One region of the Kitasatospora sp. NPDC048286 genome, then DNA from elsewhere that is predicted to be linked to it. Evidence: riboswitches for the same ligand, from Rfam matches in the RefSeq annotation. Region 1 holds a riboswitch; the other holds the start of a gene.
What was found. A riboswitch is a leader RNA that binds a small molecule or an ion and turns the genes downstream of it on or off. The one in region 1 is predicted to bind cobalamin.
Positions count from the first base shown of each region.

Region 2: it holds a riboswitch for cobalamin, as region 1 does, so the genes downstream of both, ACGF13_RS24085 (cobalamin biosynthesis protein) here and ACGF13_RS13715 (ribonucleoside-diphosphate reductase subunit alpha) in region 1, are expected to answer to the same signal.

Region 1 is NZ_JBICZE010000005.1:255,227-270,411, reverse strand. It holds gene ACGF13_RS13760 (HD-GYP domain-containing protein) at 1-734, shown strand, start outside; gene ACGF13_RS13755 (tetratricopeptide repeat protein) at 1,086-2,078, shown strand; gene def (peptide deformylase) at 2,122-2,763, shown strand; gene cseB (two-component system response regulator CseB) at 3,028-3,675, shown strand; gene ACGF13_RS13740 (sensor histidine kinase) at 3,693-4,916, shown strand; gene ACGF13_RS13735 (ABC transporter ATP-binding protein) at 5,081-5,842, shown strand; gene ACGF13_RS13730 (ABC transporter permease) at 5,875-8,370, shown strand; gene ACGF13_RS13725 (ferritin-like protein) at 8,426-9,487, opposite strand; gene ACGF13_RS13720 (ribonucleotide-diphosphate reductase subunit beta) at 9,673-10,668, opposite strand; gene ACGF13_RS13715 (ribonucleoside-diphosphate reductase subunit alpha) at 10,689-13,094, opposite strand; cobalamin riboswitch at 13,286-13,445, opposite strand; gene ACGF13_RS13710 (ArnT family glycosyltransferase) at 13,492-15,156, opposite strand; gene ACGF13_RS13705 (glycoside hydrolase family 26 protein) at 15,153-15,185, opposite strand, start outside.
Region 2 is NZ_JBICZE010000010.1:71,072-86,256, forward strand. It holds gene ACGF13_RS24055 (acyl-CoA dehydrogenase family protein) at 1-1,067, shown strand, start outside; gene ACGF13_RS24060 (phosphatidylserine decarboxylase) at 1,556-2,248, shown strand; gene ACGF13_RS24065 (CDP-alcohol phosphatidyltransferase family protein) at 2,235-3,113, shown strand; gene ACGF13_RS24070 (hypothetical protein) at 3,183-3,308, opposite strand; gene ACGF13_RS24075 (hypothetical protein) at 3,326-4,651, opposite strand; gene ACGF13_RS24080 (alpha/beta hydrolase family protein) at 5,365-6,471, opposite strand; cobalamin riboswitch at 6,831-6,964, shown strand; gene ACGF13_RS24085 (cobalamin biosynthesis protein) at 7,099-8,124, shown strand; gene ACGF13_RS24090 (cobyric acid synthase) at 8,121-9,635, shown strand; gene ACGF13_RS24095 (putative cobaltochelatase) at 9,632-11,824, shown strand; gene cobO (cob(I)yrinic acid a,c-diamide adenosyltransferase) at 11,831-12,436, shown strand; gene ACGF13_RS24105 (cobyrinate a,c-diamide synthase) at 12,441-13,850, shown strand; gene cpt (chloramphenicol phosphotransferase CPT) at 13,926-14,507, shown strand; gene ACGF13_RS24115 (TetR/AcrR family transcriptional regulator) at 14,517-15,128, opposite strand.

The sequences.
Region 1 (15,185 bases):
GGTTCCCGGCCGCGCTGGAGGACGAGCTGCGCTCGCTGTTCGGCATCGGCTCGGCGATCGTCGCGACCGGGATGCTGGTCAGCCTGGCGGCCGGCGAGGTCGGGCTGTGGGCGCTGCCGCTGTTCTGCACCCCGCTGCTGCTCGCCCAGGTGTCCTTCCGGCGGGCCGCCGCCGTACGGGCCACCACCGGGCAGACCATCGCCAGCCTCGCCCGGGCCACCGAAGTGGCCGGCTACACCCCGCACGGGCACGCGCGCAGGGTCGCGGACACGGCGTGCGCGCTCGGCCGCGAGCTGGGCATGAGCACCCACGAGCTCGCTCTGCTGGAGTACGCCGCGCTGATGCACGACGTCGGCCAGCTGTCCCTGGTCGAGCCGGTGCCGGACGGCGCCACCGCGCTGCTGCCCGGCGCCGAGCAGCAGCGGATCGCGCGCCTCGGCAGCGAGGTGATCAGCCGCACCAGGGTGCCCCGGCAGGTCGCCGAGCAGGTCGCCCGGCTGGCCGACCCCTGGACCGGACCCGCCTCCGGCGAGGGCCAGGTGCCGCTCGCGTCCCGGATCATCCGGGTCGCCAACGCCCACGACGACCTGCTCACGGCGGCCCGCGGCCGGGGCATCGGCGAGGCGGTCGGGCGGCTGGAGGTGCTGGAGGTGCTGCGACTGGGCCGCGGCCGGGTCTACGACGCCCGCGTGGTGGACGCCCTGGCCAGGCTGAACGGTCGGGGCCGCCGCTGAACGGCCGGGGCCGCCGCCGGGCCCGCCCGGCCCGCCCGGCCAGGGCGTCCAGGGGGCGCCGGGGGCTGCCGAGGGGCGCGCCGGGCCCGTGCCGAGCGGGCCCGGCCGCCGCCGTCGCGGCCCCCGGGAACCGGGCCGCGGCCGTCAGGGGTTGAGCGGGCGGGATCGGACAGGCAGGCTGGGGAGGGGCGGGCCCCAACCTCGGCGGTGGGGAGCGCGGGCGGGGGCGGGCGTGGTTGGATGCGGTCGTAGCGTGGAACACCGACCCGGGGCACCGGGCCCCGCACACGTCGGAGGCGGTACGGGCACGGTGGCACGGGACTTGAGCGGACGACGACGGCAGGGACGAACGTGAGGATCTTCCACCGGGCACGGCACCGGCCGTCCGCCACCTGGCGGCAGACGACCGACCGGGCCTTCACGCTGATCGGCGACGGCCGCTACGAGGACGCCGGCGCGCTGCTGGTGATGGCCGCCGACCTGGAGCCGTGGCTCTCCGACTCCTGGTTCAACCTCGCCCTGCTGCACAAGTTCCGCCGGGACTGGGAACAGGCCCGCTCGGCCGGCCTGCGCGCCGTCGCCCTGCTGGACCGCGAACACGGCGCCCCGGACTGGTGGAACCTCGGCATCACCGCCACCGCCCTCCAGGACTGGCCGCTGGCCCGCCGCGCCTGGCAGGCGTACGGCCTGAAGCTGCCCGGCGGCCCCGGCGCGCAGCAGGACGGTCCGGTCAGCCTGGACCTCGGCACCACCCCGGTGCGGCTCTCCCCGGACGGCGAGTCCGAGGTGGTCTGGGGCCGCCGGCTGGACCCGGCCCGGATCGAGGTGCTGTCCATCCCGCTGCCCTCCTCCGGCCGCCGCTGGGGCGAGGTGGTGCTGCACGACGGCGCCCCGCACGGCGAGCGGGTCACCGACGGCGTCGCCTACCCGGTGTTCGACGAGATCGAGCTGTGGGCGCCCTCCCCGGTGCCGACGTACGTGGTGCTGCTCCAGGCCGCCACCGCCGGTGACCGGGACGCGCTGGAGCGGCTGGTCGCCGACGCCGGCTACGCGGCCGAGGACTGGACGTCCTCGGTGCGGCTGCTGTGCCGGGCCTGCTCGGAGAGCCGGATGGCCTCCGACGACGGCGTCGCCGCCCACCACGACCCCCACGACGACGGCGACGCCGCCCACCCAGGCCACCTCAGCCACCTCAGCCAGGGCGGCGCGGCCGGGATGTCCTGGCTGGTCGAGCGCGAGTGCGGGATCGCCGCCCCGGCGCACCTGGTGCGCACCCTGCTGGACCGCTGGGTCGCGGCGGCCCCGGGAAGCCGGGCTTACCGGGATCTCGAAGAGGTGTGCTGAGTACCCTGGTGAGGTAACGCGTACACCTACGGAAGCGGAAGACATGGCGGAGCAGGCCGAGCAGCACGAGCACGAGCACGACGTGGAGGGGACGGCGCCCGAGACGCCCGTGAAGGTGATCGGTGAGGAGCCCGACCTCAGCAAGGGCACCGCGCGTCCGATCACCGTCGTCGGCAACCCGGTCCTGCACCGCGAGGTCAAGGACGTCACCGTCTTCGACGGCGAACTGTCCGCGCTGATCGACGACATGTTCCAGTCGATGTACGCCGCCGAGGGCGTCGGCCTCGCCGCCAACCAGATCGGCGTCGACCTCAAGGTCTTCGTCTACGACTGCCCGGACGACGACGGCGTGCGCCACATCGGCCACGTGATCAACCCGGTGCTGGAGGAGTACCCGGCCGACCGCCGCCGCGTCCTGGACGACGGCAACGAGGGCTGCCTCTCCGTCCCGACCGCCTACGCCGAGCTGGCCCGCCCGGACTACGCCGCCGTCACCGGCGTCGACAAGGACGGCAAGGAGATCCGCGTCGAGGGCACCGGCTTCTTCTCCCGCTGCCTGCAGCACGAGACCGACCACCTCTACGGCACCCTCTACATCGACAAGCTGTCGAAGCGGGACCGCAAGGACGCCCTGCGGCAGATGGCCGAGGGCACCCCGAAGTACGCGACGGTGCCGAACGCGTAACGCCCGGAGGCGAGTCGGGGGCCGGCACGGGGGAATCCCGGGCCGGCCCCCGCGTTTCGTATCGGCCGGGTATCAGGGGGCGCTCGGCCCGGCATCGACGTGGGCGGCGGGGCCTTCGCGTCCGGTTTCTGCCGTATCGTTCCCCTGGTCGCCGCCCCCTGCAGCGGACCGTTCCGTCCCGTGAACTGGAGCCCTCCGCCCGTGTCCTCGCCCGAGTCCTCCCCGCGCCCCGTCCGTGTGCTGCTGGTCGAGGACGACGAGCTGATGCGCCGCTCCTTCACCGTCGCCCTGGAGCGCTACGGCTACGAGCTGCGGGCCGCGGCGGACGGCCTCACCGGCCTGGAGCTGTTCCGGGACGAGCCGTTCGACCTGCTGATCCTCGACGTGATGCTGCCCGGCCTGGACGGGATCGGCCTGTGCCGCAGGGTCCGGGAGAGCAGCCTGGTGCCCGTGCTGATGATGTCCGCGCGCGGCGACGGCCTCGACGTGGTCGCCGGCCTGGAGGCCGGGGCCGACGACTACGTGGTCAAGCCGGTGGACACCTATGTGCTGGTGGCGCGGATCCGCTCGCTGCTGCGGCGGGCGACGTACGCGGCGGCCGCGCCGCCGGAGGAGGCCGCCGGCGGGGAGGTGCTGGTCTTCGGGGACCTGGCCGTCGACACCGCCGGGATGGAGGTGTCCGTCGGCGGGAAGCCGGTGGCGCTGACCCCGACCGAGCTCAAGCTGCTGCTGGAGTTCGCCGCCCACCCCGGGGTGGTGCTGGAGCGGCACACCCTGCTGCGCAACGTCTGGGAGTACGGCTGGGACGGCGACAGTCGGGTCGTCGACCTGTGCGTGCAGCGGCTGCGCCGCAAGCTCGGCCGGGAGCGGATCGAGACGGTCCGTGGCTTCGGCTACAAGCTCAGGCGCTGAGCGCGGTGCGTGCCCGGATGAAGCGCCCGGCGTCGCTGCGCCGGAAGATCGCCGCGCTGGCCGCCGCCACCGCCTGCCTGGTCGCGGCGGCGGTCGGGCTGCTGGTGCACCTGTGGACGGCGCAGGACATCCGCGCCCGGGCCGAGGCGCGGGCCTTCAACGCGGTGTACTCGGCGATGGACGTCTACCGGCGCACGGGCGCACTCGCGGACGGGGCCGAGCTCGACCCGCCCGACCTGCCCGCGGAACTGCGGCACCCGGCCGACGACCGGCGGCACACCGCCTACGACGGGCGGGCCGAGGGGAACGTCGGCCCGAGCTACTGGGCCGCCCAGCGCACCGGCGGGCCGGGCAGCCCGGTGCTGGCCGTCCGAATCAACATGGCGCCGGAGCTGTCCGACCTGCCCCGGCTGGACGTGGCGATGGCGGTGGCCTCGCTGGTCGCGCTCGCGGTGGCGCTGCCGCTCGCCGGGTACGGGGCCGGGCTGCTCGCCCGCCGGCTGCGGCGGGTCGCCGAGACCGCGGGCCGGATCTCCGCCGGGGACCTCGACGCCCGGACCGGCCCCACCGGGGGCGGCGACGAGGTGGCCGAGATCGCGGCGACGGTGGACGCGATGGCCGACAGCCTCGGCCGACGGCTGCGCACCGAACGGCAGTTCACCGCGGACGTGGCGCACGAGCTGCGCACGCCGGTCGGCGGGCTGCTGGCCGCCGTCGACCTGCTGCCGGACGGGGAGACCGAGGACCTGATCCGGGCCCGGGTGCGGGACCTGCGGGGACTGGTCGAGGACCTGCTGGAGGTCTCCCGGCTGGACGCGGGGGCGGAGCAGCCGGCGCGTGTCCCGGTGCCGCTGGGGGAGGTCGTGCGGGAGGCGGTGGCGCGGACCGGGTTCGAGGCCGAGGTCTCCGTGAAGGGCGCGGAGCCGGTGGAGACCGACCCTCGGCGGCTGGAGCGGATCGTCCAGAACCTGGTGGTCAACGCCCATCGGCACGGCGCGGCCCCGGTGCTGGTCACCGTCGAGGGCCGGACGGTCGTCGTGCGCGACCACGGCCCCGGCTTCCCCGCCGAGCTGTTGCTGCACGGTCCGCGCCGGTTCCACACCGGCGCCGCCGAGCGGGGCGCCGGGCACGGGCTGGGGCTGACCATCGCGGTGGGGCAGGCGCGGGTGCTGGGCGCGGAGTTGAGCTTCGCCAACGCGGGGGACGGCGGGGCGGTGGCCACGCTGCGGCTGCCGGGCTGAGCGCCCGGCCGCTACCGGACTGCCGCACAGCGGAGCGGTCCCTGATACACGGCGGGCCGGGGCGCTGATACGTGGCTCGGACACCATCCGAAGTGCAGTGATTCGCACTTCGGACAGGAGCCCCCCACGTGATCGCCACCCCCCTCGGCCCGCAGAACCCGAACGTGACGCCGGGAATCGCGGCCGCCACCGCCGACCTGACCAAGGTCTACGGCGGCGGCGACACCCGGGTCACCGCCCTGGACGGGGTCAGCGTCGCCTTCCGGGAGGGCGAGTTCACCGCGATCATGGGCCCGTCGGGCTGCGGCAAGTCCACCCTGCTGCACTGCGCGGCCGGGCTGGACACCCCCACCTCGGGCTCCGTGCGGATCGGGACCACGGAACTGGGCGGCCTGAACGACCGGCGGCTCACCCGACTGCGGCGCGACCGGGTCGGGTTCGTCTTCCAGGCGTTCAACCTGCTGCCCACGCTGACCGCGCTGGAGAACATCACCCTCCCGCTGTCGCTGGCGGGGCGCAGGCCCGACAAGGCATGGCTGGACCGGGTGGTGGCGATGGTCGGCCTCTCCCAGCGCCTCGGGCACCGCCCGGCCGAGCTGTCCGGCGGGCAGCAGCAGCGCGTCGCGGTCGCCCGGGCGCTGGTCGCCCGCCCCGCGATCGTGTTCGGCGACGAGCCGACCGGCAACCTCGACTCGCGCTCCGGCGCCGAGGTGCTCGGCTTCCTGCGGGACTCCGTACGGGAGTTGGGGCAGACGGTGGTCATGGTCACCCACGACCCGGTGGCCGCCGGGTACGCGGACCGGGTGGTGTTCCTGGCCGACGGGCGGCTGGTCGACGAGATGGCGCACCCGACGCCGGACCGGGTGCTGGACGTCATGCTGCGTTTTTCCGGGGGGAACCCCGAGACCCCCGCCTTCGCCGGCTGAACCCGCGCCCCCTCTACCTCCGAAAGCTGCTCATGCTGACCACAGCCCTGCGCAACGTCCTCGCGCACAAGGCCCGGCTGCTGATGACCGTGCTCGCGGTCTGCCTCGGCGTCGCGTTCGCCTCCGGCACCCTCGTCTTCGCGGACTCCACCGCCGCCGCCCAACGCGCCGCCGCGTCACGGAACTTCGCCGACGTCTCCGTCACGGTGACGGGCAAGGAGCCCGGCGTCCTGATCGACGCCCTCGCCCGCCGGCTCGCGGACGTGCCCGGCGTCGCGGCCGTGCGGCCCACGGCGGACGGGAGCGCCACCCTGAACGCGGCGGACGGCACCCCGCTGCGGGTGAAGCGGGGAGCGAACCTCGCCGCCGCGTACGAACCCGGGCGCCACCCGCTGGTGGAGGGCCGGGCCCCGGCCGGTGCCGAGGAGATCGCCGTCGACCGGGGTACGGCGGACGCGGGCCGCTTCCATCTGGGCGACACCGTCACGCTGGCCACGGACGGCCCGGTGCTCACGGCGCGCCTGGTCGGGATCGTGAGCACCGCCGACACCCGGGTCACGGCCGGCGCCACCCTCACCCTGTTCGACCGGGCCACCGCGCAGCGGCTGTTCGCGGCGCCCGGGGAGTACACCGGCATCGACCTCGTCGCCGCTCCGGGGACCGACGAGTACGAGCTGGCCGAGCGGATCGGGGGGATGCTTCCCGCCGACCGGGCCGAGGCCACCACCGGGCGGGCGCAGGCGGAGCAACAGGCCGTCTACGTCGGCACGTTGACCCGCGGCTACCAGAAGATGCCGATGGTCTTCGCCGGGGTCTCGCTGTTCGTCGGGTCGTTCCTGGTGGTCAACACCTTCACCATGCTGGTGTCGCGGCGCAGCCGGGAGATCGCGCTGCTGCGGGCGGTGGGGGCGACCCGGCGCCAGGTGGTGCGCTCGCTGCTGGCCGAGGCGGCGCTGGTCGGGCTGGTGGCGTCGGCGGTGGGGTTCGCGCTCGGGCTCGGCATCGCGGCCGTGATGCCCGGGCTGCTGAGCGGGGACGGCAGCCGGCTGCCGGAGGGCCCGCTGGTGATCGGGGCCCGGCCGGTGGCGGCGGCGCTCTTCGTCGGGGTCGGGGTGACGGTGTCGGCGGCCTGGCTGCCGTCGCGGCGGGCGGCGCGGATCGCGCCGGTCGAGGCGCTGCGGGCGGCCGCGCGGCCGGCGGGCGGGTCGAAGGTGCGGGTGGTCGTCGGAGCGGTGCTGTTGCTGCTGGGCGTCGGGTTGTCGGTCTCGCTCGCCGGCTCGGCGAAGGACGCCTCCGAGGAGAACCTGCGCAGTGCGATGCTCGGCTGCGGGGTGCTGGTGGTGGCGCTGATCGTGCTGGCGCCTTCGCTCGCCGGCCCGGTGATCCGGCTGACGGGACGGCTGACCGGCCGGTTCGGCACCGCCGGTGTCCTGGCCCGGCAGAACGCCCTGCGGGACCCCCGCCGTACCGCGGCGACCGCCGCCACCCTGCTGATCAGCACGGCGTTGGTCAGCGGGCTCGCCACCATCGGCAACTCGACCGGGCAGGCCCTGGACCGGCAGGCGGCGGACGGGCTCGGCGCCGACTACGTGATCAGCACCGGCGACACCATGACGGGCATCGACCCGGCGGCCGTCGGGCGGGTGGCCGGTGTGCCCGGGGTGCGGGAGGCGAGCGCGGTCGCGGACTTGACGGCGGTCGTCGGGGGGCGGGTCCGGGAGATCTCCGGCGTCGACGCCGGCGCCGTCGGTCAGGTGATGAAGCTCGACTTCGTCAGCGGCTCGGCCGAGGACCTCGGGCCCGGCCGGATCGCCCTCTCCGGCAGCGTCGCCCGGGAGAGCGGGGTGAGCACGGGCGGGCAGGTCGACGTCCGGGTCGGCCGGAGCAAGGAGTTCGCGAAGTACACCGTGGCGGGCGTCTACCGGGACAGCCCCACCGCACGGGACGCCGTCGGTGCCCGGGAGGACGTTCAGCGCGACAGCTACAGGCCCGGCTCCGTCCAGCGGATCCTGGTCCGGGCCGACGGCACCTCCACGGACGCGCTGCGCGCGGCGGTCGGCAACAACCCGCTGCTGAAGGTGCAGGACCGCTCGCAGCTGGTGCACGAGGCGGCGGGGACGACGGGCGACCTGCTGACGCTGATGTACGGGCTGCTCGGCATCGGTGTGGTGATCGCCGCGCTGGGGATTGTGAACACCCTGGCCATGTCGGTCGCCGAGCGGACGCGGGAGATCGGGATGCTGCGGGCCATCGGTATGGATCGTGGCGGCGTCCGTCGGATGATCCGCCTGGAAGCCGTGACGGTCGCCGCCTTCGGCACTCTGCTGGGGTTGGCGGGCGGCCTGTTCGGCGCCTGGGCGGTCGGCGCCCTGGCGGGCGGCGCGATGGACGGGTACGCGCTCGCCCTGCCCTGGGGGACGCTGGCCCTGGTCTGCCTGGGCTCGCTGGTCATCGGCGCGCTGGCGGCCGCCCTGCCGGCGCGGCGGGCGGCGGCGCTGAGCCCGCTGGAGGCCGTCGCGGAGGGGTGACACACGACTCGGCCCCCGCCCGGCGTTCGTGCGCCGGGCGGGGGCCCGCGTGCGGTCAGCCGGTGACGAAGAGCCACTCCGGGCCGTAGGTGAAGCGGGGGTCCGCGGGGAGTTTGATGGCGTTGATCCGCTGGGCGGTGTCGGCCAGGTCGCTCATGTTCCCGATCGCGGTGAAGAGCTCGTTCGGGTTGCCGCCCCAGGCGTGTTCGAGGGAGGTCAGCATGGTGCTGTAGGTCGAGTTGAAGTCGTGCAGCAGGGCGGCGGTGGACTGGTCGGGCGCGTTGCCGGGGTCGTTGGCCCAGCCGCCGGCGGGGACCCGGGCGACCGGCGAGGTGTCCGGGAGCGGCACGTCGGGGCCGGTGAACTCGAACGTCCCCGTCGCCGGGTTCTGCACGAGCTTCTTGCCGACGGCGATCTCCTTGAACGCGTAGTAGTGGGCGAGTTCGCCCGGGGCGCCGGGGAAGGGATTGTCCGGGGAGGCCGTGGTGCCCTCGCCCTGGGCCTGGATGATGTCGATCGCCTTCAGGACGTCGTCGATGGTGTTCATCGCGACGATGTCGTTGCCGGCGCCGTGGCCCGACCCGAGCGGGAAGGTCACCTGGTTCTGCCCGGTCAGCAGGTGGGCGAAGTTCGGGAAGACATTGGCGATCCGCTGGTAGAACGCGCCGATCGTGTTCCCGTCGGCGGCGAAGGCGAGCGGGTTCTCGGGCTTCTCGATGTCGGAGAAGAGACCCGCCGACTCCCGGGTCAGCCCGCCGAGGGAGACGATCAGCCCCGGGTTGACCCCGCCGGGCAGCTCGCCCGGGTACTTGGGGACGGTGGCCGGGTCGGTGAGGACGACGGTGCCGCCGATGCTGGTGAGCATGTTGCAGACCAGGCCGAAGTGCGACATCTCGTCGAAGACGATCTCGCGGATCGTGTGGCGGACGGGCTGGGAGTCGTCCTGGCTGGTGATCGACCAGAGCGCGGTGGCGTAGGGCGGGATGGTGGAGAGCTCCAGCATGATCGCCCGCTGCAGCGCGTCCTTGAGCTCCTGCTCGGTCCAGTCCCCCTCGGCCATGCTCATGAGCTGGACGATCGCGTCGCTCTCGTAGTCCAGGATTCCGGTCGCCGCCATGGTGTTCCCCTTTCGCTCGGCTGTGCGCCGGACCGTAGCCGGAGGCGGGCCGTGCCCGGACGCATGCCACCGGTGCGGCCGAGGAGTTCATCCGGACGGGCGGCGCGCGGAGCGGGCGCCTGAAACGACAGTGGTGCCCCGCACGGGCTGTCGCCGTGCGGGGCACCACTGTCATGCGCTCTTCTTTAGAAGTCGTCGTCGAAGGACACCGAGCCCTCGACGGCCACCTGGTACGCCGACACGCGGCGCTCGAAGAAGTTGGTCAGCTCCTGGACGTTCTGGAGCTCCATGAAGCCGAACGGGTTCGTCGACCCGTACCGGATCGGCAGGCCCAGGCGGGCCAGGCGCTGGTCGGCGACGGCCTCCAGGTACTGGCGCATCGAGGCGGTGTTCATGCCGGGCAGGCCGTCACCGCACAGGTCCTGGGCGAACTGGAGCTCGGCCTCGACGGCCTCCTCCAGCATCTCGGTGACCTGCTTGGCCATCTCGTCGTCGAAGAGGTCGGGCTCCTCCTCGCGGACGGTGTCGACCACGGAGAACGCGAAGTCCATGTGCATGGACTCGTCGCGGAACACCCAGTTGGTGCCGGTGGCGAGGCCGTGCAGCAGGCCGCGGCTGCGGAACCAGTACACGTAGGCGAACGCGCCGTAGAAGAACAGGCCCTCGACGCACGCCGCGAAGCAGATCAGGTTCAGGAGGAACGCGCGGCGGTCCTCCTTGGTCTGCAGCGAGTCGATGTGGTCGACCGCGTTCATGTACTTGAAGCAGAACTTGGCCTTCTGCGCGATGGAGGGGATGTTCTCCACGGCGGCGAACGCGGCCGCGCGGTCCTCCGGGTCGGGCAGGTAGGTGTCCAGCAGCGTCAGGTAGAACTGCACATGGACGGCCTCTTCGAACAGCTGCCGCGAGAGGTACAGCCGCGCCTCGGGCGAGTTGATGTGCTTGTAGAGGCTCAGCACCACGTTGTTCGCGACGATCGAGTCACCGGTCGCGAAGAAGGCGACGAGGCGGCCGATCATGTGCCGCTCGCCCTCGCTCAGCTTGGCGAGGTCGGCGACGTCGGAGTGCAGGTCCACCTCCTCCACCGTCCAGGTGTTCTTGATGGCGTCCCGGTACCGGTCGTAGAACGACGGGTAGCGCATCGGGCGCAGGGTCAGCTCGAAGCCGGGGTCGAGCAGCATCTTGCGGTCTTCAGGGGTGCTCACTGGCAGGCCTCGCAGGACTCGGGGTTCTCCAGGGAGCAGGCGATGGCGGCTTCCTGCTCCGGGGTGAGGGAGGGGGTGTTCACGGGCACCGGCGCGGCGGCCCGGGCGGTGCCGGACGCGGCCTGGGCGATGCGGGTGGCCGGGCGCGAACGCAGGTAGTAGGTGGTCTTCAGACCGACCTTCCACGCGTAGGCGTACATCGAGCTGAGCTTGCCGATGGTCGGCGCCGCCATGAACAGGTTCAGGGACTGGCTCTGGTCCAGGTACGGCATGCGGGCCGCGGCCAGGTCGATCAGGGCGCGCTGCGGCAGCTCCCAGGCCGTGCGGTACAGCGACCGCACCTCGGCCGGCAGCCAGTTCAGCTCCTGGACGGACCCGTTGGCGTCGCGCAGGGCGTCGCGGGTCTGCTGGTCCCAGACGCCGAGCTCCTTGAGCTCGCGCACCAGGTACGGGTTGACCTGGAGGAACTCGCCGGACAGCGTCTCGCGCTTGAACAGGTTGGACACCTGCGGCTCGATGCACTCGTACACGCCGGCGATGGAGGCGATGGTCGCGGTCGGCGCGATGGCCAGCAGCAGCGAGTTGCGCAGGCCGGTCTCGGCGATCCGGGCGCGCAGCGCCGTCCAGCGGTCGGCCCACTGCGGGGCGGCCGTCGGGAAGTGGTCGATGTGCAGCTCGCCGCGGGCGGCGCGGGTCTCGCCGTACGCCTCGTGGCGGCCGAGCTGCTCGGCCAGGTCGGCGGAGCGCTCGTACGCGGTGAGCATGATGCGCTCGGCGATGAGGGTGGAGAGGGTCTTGGCCTCGGCCGAGTCGAAGTCGATCCGCAGCTTGAAGAAGACGTCCTGGAGGCCCATCACGCCGAGGCCGACCGGGCGCCAGCGGGAGTTGGACGTCCCGGCCTCGGTGGTCGGGTAGAAGTTGATGTCCACCACGCGGTCGAGGAAGGTGACGGCGGTGCGCACGGTGGCGTCCAGCCGCTGCCAGTCCATCGCGCCGATCAGGTCGTCGGCCGAGGCGCCGGCGGCGACGTGGGCGCCCAGGTTGACCGAGCCCAGGTTGCAGACGGCGGTCTCGGAGTCGTCCGTGACCTCCAGGATCTCGGTGCACAGGTTGGAGGAGTGCACCGTGCGGCCCGGCAGGGCGGTCTGGTTGGCGGCGCGGTTGGAGGCGTCCTTGAAGGTCATCCAGCCGTTGCCGGTCTGCGCCAGGGTGCGCATCATGCGGGCGTACAGGGTCTGCGCCGGGATGGTGCGGACGGCCTTGCCGGCCTGCTCGGCCTTGCGGTAGGCCTCGTCGAAGTCGGCGCCCCACAGGTCGACCAGCTCCGGCACGTCGGCCGGGGAGAACAGCGACCAGTCCTCGTTGGCGTTGACCCGGCGCATGAACTCGTCCGGGATCCAGTGCGCCAGGTTGAGGTTGTGGGTGCGGCGGGCCTCTTCGCCGGTGTTGTCGCGGAGCTCCAGGAACTCCTCGATGTCGGCGTGCCAGGTCTCCAGGTAGACGCAGGCCGCGCCCTTGCGGCGGCCGCCCTGGTTGACGGCGGCGACGGAGGAGTCGAGGGTGCGCAGGAACGGCACGATGCCGTTGGACTTGCCGTTGGTGCCGCGGATCAGGCTGCCGCGCGAGCGGATGCGCGAGTAGGACAGGCCGATGCCGCCGGCGTGCTTGGAGAGGCGGGCGATCTGCGCGTAGCGGTTGTAGATCGAGTCCAGGTTGTCCAGCGGCGAGTCGAGCAGGTAGCAGCTCGACATCTGCGGGTGCCGGGTGCCGGAGTTGAAGAGCGTCGGCGAGGAGGTCAGGTACTCCAGGCGGCTCATCAGGCCGTACAGCTCGGCCACCTCGCGCACCGACTGCTCGCTGTCGCCGACCGCCAGGCCACAGGCGACGCGGAGCAGGAAGTGCTGCGGGGTCTCGATCACCTTGCGGGTGATCGGGTGGCGCAGCAGGTAGCGGGACTGCACGGTGCGCAGACCGAAGTACTCGAAGCGGTCGTCGCCGGTGGTGTCGATCAGCGCGTCCAGGGCGGCGGCGTGCTTGGCGACGAAGTCCGCGGTGGTGTCGCCGATCAGGCCCTCGGTGTGGCCGACGGCGATCGAGGCGGAGAAGGACACCGAGCCCTGGCTGTTCGCCTCGTCGACGATCTCCAGGGCGAGCAGGCGGGCGGCCAGCTTCGAGTACTGGGGGTCCTCGGCGATCATCGATGCGGCGGCGTCCACGGCCAGCCCGCGCAGCTCGGCGAAGTCCGAGCCGGCGTGGCGGCCGCGCAGCGCGGCGGCGGCGACATGGCCGGGGTCGACCTCGGTGAGGTCGGTGCTGCGGTCGGTGAGCAGCCGCAGCAGGGCGCCGCCGGGGTCGGAGACCGTCGGGTCGGTGAAGGCGGTACCGGTGCCCTGGGTGGGCAGGGTGGCTGAGGCGGCGGTGGTCAAGGCGCTCTCTCCTGGCGGCGATCGGCGGCGGTGATCGGGGGCCACCGGGCCGATCGGGGCAGGGGAGCACGGCACGAACGCAGACGGCGTCGCGCGACGGTGACTCCCCGGCCCGCCCGCGAGGCCCGGAGGGGTACTGCTCGTGCCGGCGCGGCCTCTGCGGGAGGGCCGTGGCGCACGCTGCCGGCAGGTCATCGGACTCGCGGGTACGGCTGCTGGAGCCGCCCGCACACCGCTGCGGGGCAGTCCCGGATTCGCACCGGGTTCCCCTGCATCGACAGCAGAAGCGAGCATACATGTAGTGCCGCCAGACTGTGGCGGCACCATATGTTGTGCCTGTCGTGTCGCGGATGTGCGTGGGACGGGCGGCTGGTCAGTGCTTGAGATAGACCTTGTACGTACTCGAATCGCCGGTCGACGACGTGAATTGGGCGACCAGCCGGTAGTGCCCGGCGGTGGTCAGGGCCTCGCTCACGGCCCGGTCCGTGGCCCTTGGCGCGGTGCTGTCGAGGACGACCATCGTGAACCAGCCGTCCCGGATCGCGGCCACGCTGCCGTCGTCGCCGTGGTGCTGGACGCCGGCCCCGTCGCGGTACTCCGTGCCGGTGCGCGCGGAGACCCACTGCTCGGGCTTGGAGACGCTGCCGAGGTAGTACTCGGCGAGTCCGTCGACCTCGGTGAGATAGCGGCCCTGGGGCTGCGTGTGGGCCGCCAGGACGGCCAGCAGGCGGCCGGAGTCGGGCCCGTTCTGGTAGCGCAGGGCGGACTGTTCCAGGCCGAGGGCGAGCAGGGCGACCCAGACCAGGATGCCGAGCTGGGGATGGCGGAAGTGGGCGCCGACCAGTCGGGTCAGGCCGACCCCGGCGAGCGGGGCGGCGAGCAGCATGCCGTAGCCGAGGTGGCGGAACAGCGCGCCGGACGTGCCGGTCCACAGGTGGGCGGCGGGGATCAGCAGGGCGGTGACGGTCAGGGCGGCCCCGAGCAGGGCGCGCGGGCCCCGGGTGGTGGGGACGGCGTCCTTCTCCGGCGCGTCGTGCTCGTTCATCTGTTCGCGGCGCGCGTAGGCGATGGTGCCGGCTACCGCGAGGACGGTGAAGAGGCCCGCCCACTGGAGCGTGGCGAGCAGGATCGAGCTGGCCGAGCCGGGGGCGTTGCCGCGCGAGGGTGACCACCCGGCGACCTTGCCGAGGGTGCCGTACGGGAGCAGCAGGACGAGGGTGCCGACGGCCGCCAGCAGCGCGCGCAGGCCGGCCGGGCCGACCCGGCGGTACGGCCGGGCGCAGGCGAAGGCGAGGGCCACCAGAGCGGGGACGGCGAAGGCCGCGGAGTAGGCCACGGCGCAGGCCAGCGCCGTGGGCGGGGCGGCGAGCAGGGCCAGGGCCGGATGGCGTCTCGCGGTGAACACCGTGGTCCAGGCCGCGAGGGCGACCAGCAGGACGGCGAGGGACTCGGGCGCGGCGTAGAAGCCGACCACGACGGTGGACTGGAGGACGGCGTACACGGCGATCGCGCAGATGGCGACCCGCTCGTTGAACAGCCTCCGGGTCAGCGAGTACAGCAGGACGGTGGTGAGCAGCGCGAAGCCGAGGCTGAGCAGCCGGGTGCCCCAGATTCCGTTGGCGTCGGCGGCGGCGCCGGCCAGTGGTGGGTAGAGCCAGGGTGAGCCGTGCACCCGGTCGAGCAGGTCGGTGGTGACGGGGGTGCCGTGCAGGAGGTGGGCCAGCTGCTGGCGCCCGGCGACCATGGCGGCGGCCTCGTCGGGGTGTGCGGCGCCCAGCAGGCGCAGCGAGAGCGCGGCCTGGACGGTCAGGACGGCGCCCAGCAGGCCGAGGGCGATCCGGCGGCGGCGGGGGCTGGCGCCCGGGTCCCAGCCGATCGCGGGGACCCGCGGGATGGTGTACGGGGCGAGCTCGACGCCGTCGGGGTTGTCCACCGCCACGGCCGCGCGGGGCCCGGCGGGGTCGGGCTCCGGTTCGGTGGTCCGGCCGTGGGCGGAGCGGCCGTGTGGGGCGGGAGGGAAGTCGGATTCAGTGTTCATCGGGGGTTCCGGATGTCGAAGCCGTAACG
Region 2 (15,185 bases), on a different contig from region 1:
TCGTCGAGGGGATGAAGCAGCTCGGCCTGTTCGGCCTCACCATCCCCGAGGAGTACGGCGGCCTCGGCGAGTCGCTGCTCACCTACGCCCTGGTGGTCGAGGAGATCGCCCGCGGCTGGATGTCCGTCTCCGGCATCGTGAACACCCACTTCATCGTGGCGCACATGATCAACGCCCACGGCACCCAGGAGCAGAAGGACTACTTCCTGCCGAAGATGGCGGCCGGCGAGATCCGCGGCGCCTTCTCGATGTCCGAGCCGGGCCTCGGCTCCGACGTTTCGGCCATCTCCACCAAGGGCGTCAAGGACGGGGGCTTCTACGTCCTCAACGGCCAGAAGATGTGGCTCACCAACGGCGGCACCTCCACCCTCGTCGCGGTCCTCTGCAAGACCGACGAGGGCGGCAACACCCCGTACAAGAACATGACCACCTTCCTGATCGAGAAGGAGGCCGGTTTCGGGCCGAACCCCAAGGTTCCCGGCCTGACCGTGCCCGGCAAGATCGAGAAGATGGGCTACAAGGGCGTCGACACCACCGAGCTGGTCCTCCAGGACGTCCGCATCCCGGCCGACCGCATCCTCGGCGGCGTCCCGGGCCGCGGCTTCTACCAGATGATGGACGGCGTCGAGGTCGGCCGCGTCAACGTCGCCGCCCGCGGCTGCGGCGTCGCCCGCCGCGCCTTCGAGCTCGGCATCTCCTACGCCCAGCAGCGCTCCACCTTCGGCAAGAAGATCGCCGAGCACCAGGCGATCCAGTTCAAGCTCGCCGAGATGGCCACCAAGGTCGAGGCCGCCCACCAGATGATGGTCATGGCCGCCCGGAAGAAGGACAGCGGCGAGCGCAACGACCTCGAGGCCGGCATGGCCAAGTACCTCGCCTCCGAGTACTGCAAGGAGGTCGTCGAGGACGCCTTCCGCATCCACGGCGGCTACGGCTTCTCCAAGGAGTACGAGATCGAGCGCCTCTACCGCGAGGCCCCGATGCTGCTCATCGGTGAAGGTACTGCGGAGATCCAGAAGATGATCGTCGGACGCCGGCTCCTCGAGGAGTACCGGATCGCCGACTGATCCCCGGGCCGCCGGTCGACGGACCACGTCGCCCGGGCGGCCCCTCGAACCGCCGGTCGACGGGCGTGCGGGCCCGTCCCGGCGGAGCGCCGTGCCCCGTCACGGGCCCGGCCTGGTCCGCCTGGGTCCGGCACGGCCCTCCCGAAGCGGCCGCAGGGCGTACAGCTGCAACGACACGCCCTGCGGCCGCTTCCGCACACCCGCTTCCGGCCGCTACGGCCGTTTCGCCCGGCGGGTTCCGTCGGCGTACCCGTTGAGACAAGAGTCACCAGCCCCGTCAGGTCCCTTGGGAACCGGACCGGGTCGGGCTACGGTCGTAGGAGTGGACGCGCACACGCGCCGCCACCGGACACATGAACGAGCAGGCGGGTTGCCCACCCACCGTGTGCTCCCGATAGCATCCACCGGGACAGCAAGCCGTCCCTCTATTACCGATCCCGCGGTGGCCCCCGTCCAGCGGCCATGATCCCCCGCGACAAAGGTCTTCGATGCCCATCAGCCCGTCCCCTCACACCTCCGTCACGGACCGCGATGCCCTCGCAGCCCCGACGGCCGGTCGGCGACCCCGCGTGACCATCGCGCGCGGAGCCACCCCCTGGTTCGTCCCCACCCTCGCCACGGCCGCCGTGACCACCGCCCTCACCCGGCGCAGCGGCAAGTGGGCCCTGGCGGCGGTACCCGCCTGCGCGCTCAGCGCGGGCATGCTGTGGTTCTTCCGCGACCCCGAGCGTGAGATCGGCACGGGCAGAGTGATCTCCCCCGCCGACGGCGTGGTGCAGAGCATCGACGCCTGGCCGGACGGTCGCACCCGGGTCGCGATCTTCATGAGCCCGCTGAACGTCCACGTCAACCGCGCGCCCCTGCCGGGCACGGTGACGTCGGTCGAGCACGTCGCGGGCGGCTTCGTCCCCGCGTTCAACAAGGACAGCGACCAGAACGAGCGGGTCGTCTGGCACTTCGACACCGAGCTCGGCGACATTGAGATGGTCCAGATCGCGGGGGCCGTGGCCCGCCGCATCGTGCCGTACGTGGACGCCGGAACCAAGGTCGAGCAGGGCGACCGGATCGGTCTGATCCGGTTCGGGTCCCGGGTCGACACCTACCTGCCGGCCGGCGTCGAGGTCGGCGTCGAGGTCGGCCAGAAGACCACAGCCGGGGTGACGCGCCTTGACCGTGACTGATCCTGAAACAATCGTCGGCCTGGACGACGAGGAGACGGCCCTGCGCCGCCGCCGCTGGGCGCGCGACCGCGAGCTGCGCGCCCCGCGCTCTCCTCAGCACCTGTCCACCGCCGACTTCCTGACCCTGGGGAACGCCGTCTGCGGCTTCCTGGCGATCTACTCGATCACCACCGGGGTCCTGGTCCCGCACATCACCAACCCGGACGCCGCTCCGGACCGGCACAGCGCCGCCACCGCGGTGACGCTGCTGCTGATCGGCTCGATGTGCGACCTCTTCGACGGCCTGGTGGCGCGCAAGCTGCGCTCCTCCGCCCTCGGAGCGGAACTGGACAACCTGGCGGACCTGATCAGCTTCGGCATCGCGCCGGCCTACTTCGTCGCGGTCTGGGGCATGGTCTCCCAGGGGTCCAACACCAAGCTGTCGGCGCTCATCGCGATCATGGTGCTGCTCGCGGTGGTCCTGCGGCTGGCCCGCTTCTCGGCCGTCAAGATGCGGCCAGGGGTGTTCCAGGGCATGCCCTGCCCGATGGGCGCAATGACGGTGATCGCCATCGTGCTGCTCGACCCGCCGTTCCTGCCCGGTCTGCTCGCCATCTTCGGCGCCGCCTACCTGATGGTCAGCCGGATCGAGTACCCGAAGCCGCAGGGGCTGCTGGCCACCGCCACGCTCTGCTGGATCGTGGTCTCCATCGGCTGCCTGGCCGCCTGGGCCACCGGGCTGCCCGGTGGCGACAACCTGATGCACGTCGGCGCGTTCGCCCAGATCACGCTCGCCGCGATGGCGCCGCTGCTGGTCATCCGCCGCAAGGTGGGGCAGAAGGTCGGCGACGTCCGCGCTCGGCGGGCTGAGTCTCGGATCGGCTGATTCCCCGCAAAAGTCATAAGAGTCAGGGCCCGGAACCTGTTGGTTCCGGGCCCTGACTCTTATGACTTTTCACGACACTCGACCGCCTCGGGTGCGGCCGCCCAAGACGCGGTCGGTGCCGACGACGACGTGAACGACGGAGGCTCGGTCGATGCTGACGACGGAGCCGCCGTCGCCGTGGACGACGAACTCCATCTCAAATGTCATAAAAATCAGGCGCCACCGGTGTGCACGCTGAACGCCGAACGACGGGCCGCCCGGGCCACGCCCGGGTCCGGGTGCACGCCCGAGACCGCCGTCAGCACCGAGGCCGCCCGCGGGTGCCCGGACTGCCGGGCCCGGGCGAACAGCCGCACCGGGTCGCCCGCCGAGGCGCCCTCGACGTGGCCCACCAGCAACTCGGTCTCCCCGTGGTCGAGCACCGCGGCCGCGGTGTCCACCCAGAGCCAGGCCGCGTCCTCCGCGCCCAGCACGTCCGCCGGGGAGACGCCCTCGTCCGCACGCTCCGCCAGCCACAGCAGCGCGTAGGGGCGCAGCACCGGCGCGTCCACGGCCGCGCGCACCGCCTGCTCGGCCGGCCCTCCGGCCACCCGCAGCGCCTCGAAGGCCAAGCCGCGCACCAGCGCGTCGTCGCCCCGGGCGGCCTCCAGCAGCTCGCCCACCGCGCGGTCCGCCGGACGGGCCGCGACCCAGGCGCGGAACTCGGCGCGGGCCGGGCCCGGCGAGTAGTCGGCGCAGGCGTTCAGCAGCTCGAAGGCGCTCTGCTCGATGTGCCCGGCCGCGGTCTGGGCAACCGTGCAGATCTCCTCCAGCTTGGCCCGCACCGCCCAGTGGCCGAGCGGCGACAGCTCCGCGGCATCGTTCCTGCGTACCAGGGCGCCGACCGCCGCCAGGCCGTCCAGCATCCAGTCCAGGACGGCGGCCACGTCCGAGGGCGCGGCCGGGGTGTCGATCTGCGGCGCGCGGCAGGTGCCGCGGACGGCGGAGACGGCCGAGGCCGCGTGCGGCACCGGCGACAGGCCCGGCCCGCCGAGCCCCGCGCCGACCCGGCGCTCGTCCAGCCCGCGGCGCAGCAGCTCCAGCAGCTCGCTCTCGGCGACCGGGCCGTCCACCAGGTGCAGGAAGGAGAGCAGCTGCGGAGCCTGGTCCACGGCCTGCCCGGCGAGTACGGCGAACACGCCGCGCAGCGCGGCGGGCGGCACCGGGGCGAGCAGGGTCCAGGCGTCGAACAGCGCCGACCAGCCACGCACCACGGCCTCGTCGTCGTGCTCCCAGGCGTGCAGGCGCCAGCCGGGGCCGGCTCCGCCGTCCCGGGCCTCGACCAGACCCACCAGCAGCGCCTGCCCCCATGCCTTGGCGGCGGCGCCGACCGTCATGGCCAGCGCCCGGCCCGCCGCACGGGCGTCCTCCGGGAGCAGCTCGCCACGCTTGTCGACCTCGGCCAGCTCGCCGGCCCAGCGGGCGACCCGGACGGCGTCCACCAGCATCCGGCGGGCCAGCGGCGCCAGCTCGGCGGGTGCCGGGAAGCCCTCCGGCACGGGAACCCGACCTCGCCCGGGAGCCGGAGCCGGCCCCCGTCGCCGGGGTACTCCGTTACGGGGGACACCCGCCCCGCCCGGCCTGCCACCGGCGGGCCGTTGGGCCGTTCCGGGGAGACGGGTCACCGTCGCACCGGTACCGATCGTCGGCGGGAGCGGGGCATCACGGTCGCGCGGGTTCCGAGACGTCACGTCGAGCAGTCTTCCCCTTGTACCGGCCTTCTGTCACATCCGGTTGTCCGTACGACCGGGCGAGCGGCGGTGGCACCTCCGCAAGATCGGGCAACAGCGGCAAACCGCCTGGCCGGAAACGTATGGCCTGCCCATGCCATCCCGGGCGCCCCGGTTGCCGGGAATACTCGACCGGTCACCGTGCGTACGGGTGGGGGGTAAGGGTCCGGGCCAACTATTGCCCCTGGCGACGCGCCGGATTTCGCACGGGCAATCCCCTCCCCCGGCTTCCGGCCGGGCTGTCCAGCCCGAATCCGGACGGATGGCGGGCGGGGGCGGGGGGATCGTGCTGCACGAGAAGTCGGACAGGCCGACTTCTCGTGCGCGCTCGACGTAATGGCAGGAACGTTCATTCGTGGACGGGGGGAAGCTGAGCGGAAAAACCGACGGGACCCGGCCGAACGCGCCCGCACGGAGAGGGGGGCTCACGCGGAACGGCTCGTACAGCAGCACTCGCACGGAAAGGCTCGCGCGGAAGGCGGCTAGAGCAACGGAGTGAGCCACCGGCGGAGCAGTTCGGTGTAGCGCTCGGGGGCGCTGTTCCAGAGGGTCGCGTGGTCGGCGCCGGGGAAGGCCTGGAGGCTGACCACGTCGCGGCGGGCGGCGGCCAGCTTCTCGGCGGCGCCGAAGGGGGCTATCCGGTCCTCGGGGCTGTGCAGGAGGAGGGTGGGCACCCGCAGGTCGGCGCCCTCGGCGATGCGGCCGAAGTCGGCGAGGTCGACGCCGGTCCGGCCCTCGGCGGCGAGGACGCCGAGGGCCGCCGCGACGCCCGGGAAGCCGGAGCGGGCGGCGTCCCGGCGGGCGGAGGCCGGGAGGTCGAGTACGGGTGAGTCGAGGACCAGGCCCCGGACGGCGTGCGACCAGGCGGAGCGGGCCGCCGTATGGAGGACCATGGTCGCGCCGAGGGACCAGCCGTAGAGGATCACCGTGCCGGCGCCGCTGTCCAGCGCCAGCCGTATCGCCGCCTCGACGTCGCGCCACTCGGTCTCGCCGAAGTGGCTGAGCCCGTCCGGGGAGGCGGGGGCGCCCCGGTCGCCGCGGTAGGTGACGGCGAGGGCGGGCAGGCCGAGCCGGTCGAGGACGGGGAGCACCGGGAGGGTCTGCCGACGGTCGGCCTCGGGACCGTGCACCAGGATCACCCAGGTGCCGCGTTTGCCGTCGAGCCGCCAGGCGGGAAGGGCGCCGAGCTCACCGTCGACGGCTATGTCGGCGAAGGCGAGGCCAAGCGCCTCGGTGGGGTCGCCGAGGTGGACCCGCGGGGTGAAGCGGACCTCGGTGCCGGGGGTGAGGGTGCCCCGGTCGGCGCGGACCTGCCGGCGGGTGACCTCCTGCTCGTCGCTGTGCAGGATCTCCTCGACGACCGCGTGCCCGCCGTCCGCCCACTCGACCGCCCAGCGGCCGGGGCGCAGGCTCCCGGGACCGCGGGTGAAGGTGATCCGGCCGGGGGCGAGGCCGCGGACCACGACCGGAGCGGACTCCTGAACGGTGGTCACCGGACGGACCATCCGCTCGGAGGCCCGACGGCCGATCACCAGCACGGCGGCCCCGACCGCGGCGGCCGCCACGACGGCTGCGGTTCCCCAACGCATTTCGCTCCCCGCTCTCCTGCCTCACGGCCCGGACGGTGTTCGGGCACCAGTTCACCGGCGCCCTGCCCGCCCGGCCACCGGACTGGGCCGTCCGGGTCACCCGGGCGGCGGCCCGGCCCTGCCGAGGAGCCGGCGGCCCTGGCGCTGCCGAGGTGGCGCCGGAGACGGGTGATGAGGACGGCGGGCCCGGGAAGGCGAAGGCCGAGAACGAGGGCAGCGGCAGGCCCCGTCCTCGGCCCGCCGCGCCGACCGGTCCCACGGGGCGTCAGCGGCGTCCGCGTGTGACCAACCCCTCCGTGACCTCGGTTGACTCCCGGTTCGGGCCCGTGATGGGATCCTGGGGCCAAACGGAGGCATGGAGAGGAAGCCGGTGGAAGTCCGGCGCGGTCCCGCCACTGTCACCGGGGAGCACGCTCGGAACATCGCCACGGCGGGCCGTCGACGGCCGCTGGAAGGCTCCGGGGGTGCGTTCGACCCGGAAGCCAGGAGACTCTCGCCGCCGTCACGTCGATCCAGGGCGCGGACCCTGAGTGAGGACACGCACGCGATGCAGGCTGCCCCGCCCTGCCCGACCCCGAGCTGCCCTCCGCCGTGCGACCGATGACCCGGCCCGCGCCTTCCCCTTCCGTGCGCCCGCTGACCCGCGCCGCCGCGTTCGCGCTCGGCGCCGTCGCGGGTTACGCCGCCGACGCCCGTTTCGCCGACCCCCGCCGGGGCCACCCGGTGGCCGTCTTCGGCAGCGCCGCGACCCGGCTGGAGCGGCGGCTGTGGCGCGACGGCCGAGCCGCCGGGGCCGGGTACACGGCGCTGTGCGTGGGCGCGGTCGCGGCGGGCGCGCTCGCCCTGGACCGTACGGTGGGCCGGCGCCCGCTGGGCCGGGCGGCGCTGGCGGCGGCCGCGACCTGGACGGTGCTCGGCGGCACCTCGCTGACCCGGGAGGCGCGCACCATCGGCCGCTCGCTGGCGGCGGGCGACCTCACGGCCGCCCGGGAACGGCTGCCGCACCTGTGCGGGCGGGATCCGAGCGCGCTGGACGGGCAGCAGATCGCCCGGGCGGTGGTCGAGTCGGTGGCGGAGAACACCGCCGACGCCGTGGTCAACGCGCTGACCTGGGGCGCTCTGGCCGGCACGCCCGGCCTGCTCGCCTTCCGCGCCGTGAACACCCTGGACGCCATGGTGGGCCACCGCTCGCCGCGCTACGCCCGGTTCGGCTGGGCCTCGGCCCGGCTGGACGATTTGGCGGGCTGGCCGGGCGCCCGGCTGACGGCGCTGCTGACGGTGGCCGCCGCGCCCGAGCCGCGAACGGCCTGGCGGGTCTGGCGGCGCGACGGCTCCGCGCACCCGAGCCCGAACGCGGGCCAGGCCGAGTCGGCGTTCGCCGGCGCGGTGGGCGTCCGGTTGGGCGGGACGCTGCGGTACGGCGAGCGCGTGGAGAACCGGCCGGTACTGGGCGCGGAGCTGCGGCCGGTGACGGTGGACGACATCGAGCGGGCCTGCGCGCTCTCCCGGCGGGTGGGCGCGCTGGCGCTGGGTACGACGGTCGCGGGGCACGTCCTGCTGCGGGTGCTGGCGAAACGGCTGCTGACGGAACGGGTGCCCGCGGAACGGGTGCCGGCGAAGCGACTGCTGCCGAGGATGAGGGGACGGGGATGAGCAACGCACTGCTGGTCGCGGGGACGACCTCGGACGCGGGCAAGAGCGTGGTGACGGCCGGGATCTGCCGTTGGCTCGCCCGCCAGGGCGTGCGGGTCGCGCCGTTCAAGGCGCAGAACATGTCGCTGAACTCCTTCGTCACCTCCGACGGCGCCGAGATCGGCCGCGCCCAGGCGATGCAGGCGCAGGCCGCCAGGGTGGAGCCGGAGGCGGCGATGAACCCGGTGCTGCTCAAGCCGGGCGCGGACGGCCGCAGCCAGGTGGTGCTGCTCGGCAGGCCGGTGGCCGAGGTGGGCGCGCTGGACTACCGCGAGCGCAAGCCCGTCCTGCTGGAGCGCTCCCTGGAGTGCCTGGCCGACCTGCGCCGCCGCTACGACGTGGTGGTCTGCGAGGGCGCGGGCTCGCCCGCCGAGATCAACCTGCGCGACCGCGACATCGCCAACATGGGCCTGGCCACGGCCGCCGCCCTGCCGGTGGTGGTGGTCGGGGACATCGACCGGGGCGGGGTCTTCGCGGCGATGTACGGGACGCTGGCGCTGCTGTCGGCGGAGGACCAGCGGCACGTGGCGGGCTGGTTCGTCAACAAGTTCCGCGGCGACGCGCGCCTGCTGGCACCCGGGCTGGACATGCTGCGCGAGCTGACCGGCCGTCCGGTGCTGGGCACGCTGCCGATGCTGCCCGGGCTCTGGCTGGACGCCGAGGACTCGCTGGACCTGTCCACGGTGGTGGACCGGGCGGACGGGCCCGGGCCGCTCGGCGCGGACGTGCTGCGGGTGGCCGTGGTGCGCTTCCCCCGGCTGTCCAACTTCACCGACGTGGACGCGCTCGCGCAGGAGCCGGGCGTGCTGGTGCGCTGGGCGACCAGGCCGGAGGAGCTGGCCGACGCCGACCTGGTGGTGCTGCCCGGCACCCGGGCCACCGTCGCGGACCTCGCCTGGCTGCGCGAGCGCGGCCTGGAGCCGGCCCTGCGGGCGCGGGCGGCGGCCGGCCTGCCGGTCCTCGGGGTCTGCGGCGGCTACCAGATGCTGGCGCACTCGATCGTGGACGAGGTCGAGTCGAAGGCGGGCGCCGTCGAGGGCCTCGGGCTGCTGCCGACGCACGTGCGGTTCGGCGCCGAGAAGGTGCTGGCCCGCCCGGTCGGCGAGGCGTACGGGCAGCGGGTCGAGGGCTACGAGATCCACCACGGAGTCGTGACGGTCGAGGGCGGGGACGCCTTCCTGGACGGCTGCCGGGTGGGCGCGGTCTGGGGCACGACCTGGCACGGCGCGCTGGAGAACGACGGATTCCGTCGCGAACTCCTGCGCGAGGTCGCCGAGTTGTCCGGGCGAGCGTTCGTCCCGGCGCCGGACACCTCCTTCGCCGCGGCGCGCGAGGCCCGGCTGGACCGGCTGGGCGACCTGATCGAGGAGCACGCGGACACCGACGCGCTGTGGAAGCTGATCGAGGGCGGGGTGCCGGCGGCCGGATCGCTGCCGTTCCTCCCGCCCGGGGCCCCTGGGAGTGACGCATGACCGACGTCCGCTATCCGTTCACCGCGATCGTCGGCATGGCCGACCTGCGGCTCGGGCTGCTGCTGAACGCGGTCTCCCCGGCCGTGGGCGGCGTGCTGGTGCGCGGCGAGAAGGGCACCGCGAAGTCGACCATGGTGCGCGCGCTGGCCGGCCTGCTGCCGTCCATCGCCACCGTGGACGACTGCCGCTTCGCCTGTGACCCGGCCGCACCCGACCCGCAGTGCCCGGACGGGCCGCACGCCGCTCCGTCCGCGTCCGAACGGCCTTCCCAGCTGGTCGAGTTGCCGGTAGGCGTGACCGAGGACCGGATCGTCGGCTCGCTGGACCTGGAGCGGGCGCTGGCCGAGGGCGTCAAGGCGTACGAGCCCGGGCTGCTCGCCAGGGCTCACCGCGGCGTGCTGTACATCGACGAGGTGAACCTGCTCCAGGACCACGTGGTGGACCTGCTGCTGGACGCCGCCGCGATGGGGCGCTCGTACGTCGAGCGCGAGGGCGTGTCGGTGCGGCACGCGGCCCGGTTCCTGCTGGTCGGCACCATGAACCCGGAGGAGGGCGAGCTGCGGCCGCAGCTGCTCGACCGGTTCGGCCTGACCGTCGAGATCGCCGCCACCCGGGACCCGGTCGAGCGTGTCGAGGTGGTCCGCCGCCGGCTCGCCTACGACGCGGACCCGGCAGGCTTCGCCGCCCGGTTCGCCACGGAGGAGCGGGCGCTCGCCGAACGCATCACCACGGCACAGGAGTTGTTGCCCGCGGTCGAGCTCACCGATGTGGCGCTGCGTCAGATCACCGCCGTGTGCGCCGCGTTCGAGGTGGACGGACTGCGCGCGGACATCGTGATGGCCCGCACCGCCGTCGCGCTGGCCGCCTGGGACGGGCGCACCGAGGTGCTGGAGGAGGACGTCCGACGGGCCGCCCGGCTGGCGCTGCCGCACCGGCGCCGCCGCAACCCCTTCGACGCGCCGGGGCTGGACGAGGAGCAGCTGGACCGCACCCTGGAGGAGCACTCCCGGCAGGACGACCCGGAGCCCGAGGGCGACGGGCCCGGCCCGGACGGCGACGGCGACGGCGGGCCGGACGGGGGGCCGGAGGACGGCGGCCCCGACGGCGGACCCGACGGCGGCGGCCCTGACGGCGGCGGCGCACCCGAGCCGTCCGACGGCGACCCCGAGGCGTCCGCGCCCGAAGCGTCCGCTCCCGAGGCGCCCGCCACCGAGGGCGCCGACGCGCCCGCGCAGCCGCCCGTACCGGCCCAACACCCGACCCCCGCACGGGAGTCGGCGCCGGTCGCAGCCGGGGACCCGTACCGGACCAGGCTCTTCACCGTCAAGGGCACCGGGCACGGCGCCCAGGGCCGCCGCTCCCCCGCCGAGACCACCGGCGGGCACAACATCCGCGCCCGCCGCCCGCAGGGCGCGCTCGCCCGGCTGCACCTGACCGCGACCCTCCAGGCCGCCGCGCCGCACCAGGCGGCGCGCGGGCGCAGCGGGCGGGCGCTGCTGCTGCGCAAGGACGACTTCCGCGAACAGGTGCGCCAGGGGCGGGAGTCCAACCTGGTGCTGTTCGTGGTGGACGCCTCCGGCTCGATGGCCGCCCGGCAGCGGATGACCGCCGTCAAGGGCGCGGTGCTGTCGCTGCTGATGGACGCCTACCAGCGCCGCGACAAGATCGGCATGATCACCTTCCGGGGTGCGGGCGCCGAGTTGGCGCTGCCGCCCACCTCCTCGGTGGAGGTCGGCGCGGCCCGGCTGGAGTCGCTGCCCACCGGCGGACGGACCCCGCTGGCCGCCGGCCTGCTGCGGGCGCACGAGGTGCTGCGGGTGGAGCGGCTGCGCGATCCGGACCGGCGCCCGCTGCTGGTCGTGGTGACCGACGGCCGGGCCACCGGCGGGCGGGACGCGCTGGCGCAGTCCCAGCGCGCGGCCGCGCTGTTCGCGGCGCAGGGCACGGCGAGCGTGGTGCTGGACTGCGAGTCCGGCCCGGTCCGCCTGGGCCTGGCCCGTACCCTGGCCGGGCTGCTCGGCGGCACCGCCGTCAGCCTGGACGAACTGCGCCCCGAGGGCGTCGCCTCGCTCGTCCGCGAGAACCGCTCCACGAGCCGACCCACGAGCCGGTCCGAGAACCGTTCCACGAACCACTCCGCGAACCGCTCCGCGAACCGCGCGACCACCACGATGCGAAAGGCGGCCTGAGCCGACATGCCCAAGGGTGTCCCCGAGAGCGTCCCCGACGACGGCCTGACGACGCGCCAGCGCCGCACCCAGCCGATCACCGCCGTGCACACCGGCCCGGGCAAGGGCAAGTCCACGGCCGCGTTCGGCATGGCACTGCGGGCCTGGAACCAGGGCTGGTCGGTCGGGGTGTTCCAGTTCGTGAAGTCCGCCAAGTGGAAGGTCGGCGAGGAGAACGCGCTGCGCGTGCTCGGCGCCTCCGGCGAGGGCGGCACCGTCGACTGGCACAAGATGGGCTCCGGCTGGTCCTGGATCCAGCGCTCCGCCGAGCAGGAGATGTCCAGCGAGGAGGCGGCCAAGGAGGGCTGGGAGCAGGTCAAGCGGGACCTCGCGGCCGAGACCTACCGCTTCTATGTGCTGGACGAGTTCACCTACCCGATGCACTGGGGGTGGATCGACCCGGAGGAGGTGGTGTCCGTGCTCGAGAACCGCCCGGGCAGCCAGCACGTCGTCATCACCGGCCGGTACGCGCCCGAGGCGCTGACCGGATTCGCCGACCTGGTCACCGAGATGACCAAGGTCAAGCACCCCATGGACGCCGGCCGCAAGGGCCAGCGCGGCATCGAGTGGTAGACCGTTGAACACCGCCCCCCGCACCGTTCCCCGCCTCGTGGTCGCCGCGCCCTCCTCGGGCGCCGGCAAGACCACCGTCGCCACCGGCCTGATCGCGGCACTCGCCGCGCGCGGGCTGGCGGTGTCGCCGCACAAGGTCGGCCCCGACTACATCGACCCGGGCTACCACGCGCTCGCCGCCGGACGCCCGGGCCGCAACCTGGACGCCTTCCTGTGCGGGCCGGAGCGGATCGCGCCGCTGTTCCTGCACGGCGCGGCGGGGGCGGACGTCGCGGTGGTCGAGGGGGTCATGGGCCTGTTCGACGGGGCCTCCGGGCGCGGCGAGCTGGCGTCGACGGCGCACGTCGCCAAGCTGCTGCGGGCACCGGTGGTGCTGGTGGTCGACGGCTCCTCGCAGTCCCGCTCGGTGGCCGCGCTGGTGCACGGCTTCGCCTCCTGGGACCCGCAGGTGCGGCTCGCCGGGGTGATCCTCAACCGGGTCGCCTCCGACCGGCACGAGCAACTCCTGCGCGAGGCGCTGGAGGAGGGCTCCGGCGTACCGGTGCTGGGCGCGTTGCGCCGCTCGGCGGCGGTCGCCACGCCGTCCCGCCACCTCGGACTGATCCCCGCGGTGGAACGCTCGGCCGAGGCCCTCAAGGCGGTCGCCGACATGGGTGAACTGGTGGCCTCCTCGGTCGACTTGGACGCCCTGCTCGAACTCGCCCGGACCGCACCGGACTTGGATGCCGAGCCGTGGGACCCGTCGGCCGAGGTCGCCCCGGTGGCCGGCCGGCCGCGGATCGCGGTGGCGGGCGGCGCGGCCTTCTCCTTCTCGTACGCCGAGAACGCCGAACTGCTCGGCGCGGCGGGCGCGGAGGTGGTCCCGTTCGACCCGCTGCACGCCTCGGCCCTGCCCGAGGGGACGGCCGGCCTGGTGGTCGGCGGCGGCTTCCCGGAGCTGTACGTCCGCGAGCTGAGCGGCAACGCCCCGCTGCGCGACGCCATCGCCGCGTTCGCCGCCGCGGGCGGGCCGATCGCCGCCGAGTGCGCCGGACTGCTCTACCTGGGGCGGGAGTTGGACGGCCTGCCGATGTGCGGCGTACTGGCCGCCGACGCCCGGATGACCGAACGGCTCACCCTCGGTTACCGGGAGGCGGTCGCCCTGCACGACTCCCCCCTCGCCCCGGCCGGCACCCGGGTGCGCGGCCACGAGTTCCACCGCACCGTCTGCGAGCCCGGCGCGGGCGAACTCCCCGCCTGGGGCTGGCGCCTGCCGACCGGCCCCCGCACCGAGGGCTTCGCCGGCGGCAACGTGCACGCCTCCTACCTGCACCTGCACTGGGCGGGCGCACCGGCGCTGGCGTCCTCCTTCACGGCCGCGGCGGCGGCCTTCGCGGCGGGGGCCGCTACGGCGGGTGCCACCTTCGGCGGATAACGCCGCGGCGGGTGCGCCCCCGGCGGATAACGCCGCGACACCGTGCCTGTCCGGGCCTAGGCTGCGCGCATGCATGTGATCGTCCTCAACGGCGGGTCCAGTTCCGGCAAGTCGAGCATCGCGCGGTGTCTGCAGGAGCTGCTGCCGGAGCCCTGGCTGCACCTCGGAGCGGACACCATGGTCGAGGCACTGCCACCCTCGCTGCGCAGCGGCGGCGAGGGGATCGGCGGGCTGGAGGGCGGGGACGGGACGGTCGAGGTCGGACCGGCGTTCGCCGCGCTGGACGCCGCCTGGACGGTCGGGGTGGCGGCGATGGCCCGGGCCGGGGCCCGGATCGTGGTGGACGAGGTGTTCCTCGGCGGCGCGGCTTCACAGGCCCGCTGGCGGGCGGCGCTGAAGGGCCTGGACGTGCTCTGGGTCGGGGTGCGCTGCGATCCCGCGGTGGCGGCGCGGCGGGAGGCCGCACGCGGCGACCGGGTGGCCGGGATGGCCGCCGCGCAGGCAAAGGCGGTGCACCTGGGGGTCGCGTACGACCTGGTGGTGGACAGCTCTCGGGCGGCCGCGGCGGACTGTGCCCGGGCCGTGGCGGCACGGGTGGCGGCCGCCGGCTCGTCGGACGCGCCGGCGGACGGGCGGCGGGCCGGCACCCCCGCGTAGGGCCGCGGGCTACTCCCGGTCGAGCAGCGCGGAGAGGTAGGACGCCGCCTCGTCGCGCAGTTCCTCCGGCGACGGGACGTGCCAGTGCCCGCTGCCCGCCGTCGCGTTGAACAGGACGCCGTCGCACCAGCGGATCAGGCGCCGGGCGTCCGCCGTCGGGTCGGCCGAGCCGCTCCGGGCGAGCAGCGCGGCGGCGATGTCGGCGAAGCGCCCGCCCAGCCGGTCGTAGACGGCGCGCAGTTCGGGCCGCCGGGTGGCCTCCAGGGCGAGTTCCAGGCGGGCCAGGGTGAGCCGGCGGCCGGTGGTGAGCGCCTGGTGCAGCAGGTCGGCGCCGACCCGGACGAGGAGGTCCCGCGCGGAGGCGGGGGTGGGCGACGCCGCGGCGGAGGGCTCCACGATGAGGACCGGGTGGTCCTCGGTCTCCCGCTCGACGATCCGGGTGAGCGCGAGCTCCAGCAGGGCGGCCCTGGTCCGGGCGAGGTTGGAGGTCGAGCCTGAGGGCAGTCCGGCCTCCTCGTCCACGGCGCGGTGGGTCAGCCCGCGCAGGCCGCGTTCGGCGATCAGGGTGATGGCGGCGTCGGCGATCAGAGTGGGGCGCGGGGGCGTCATGGGTCCGATCATGGCCTCTCTCCTCGGACGATCCCAAACCACTACAGCAGTAGTTCCCGGTGGACTACA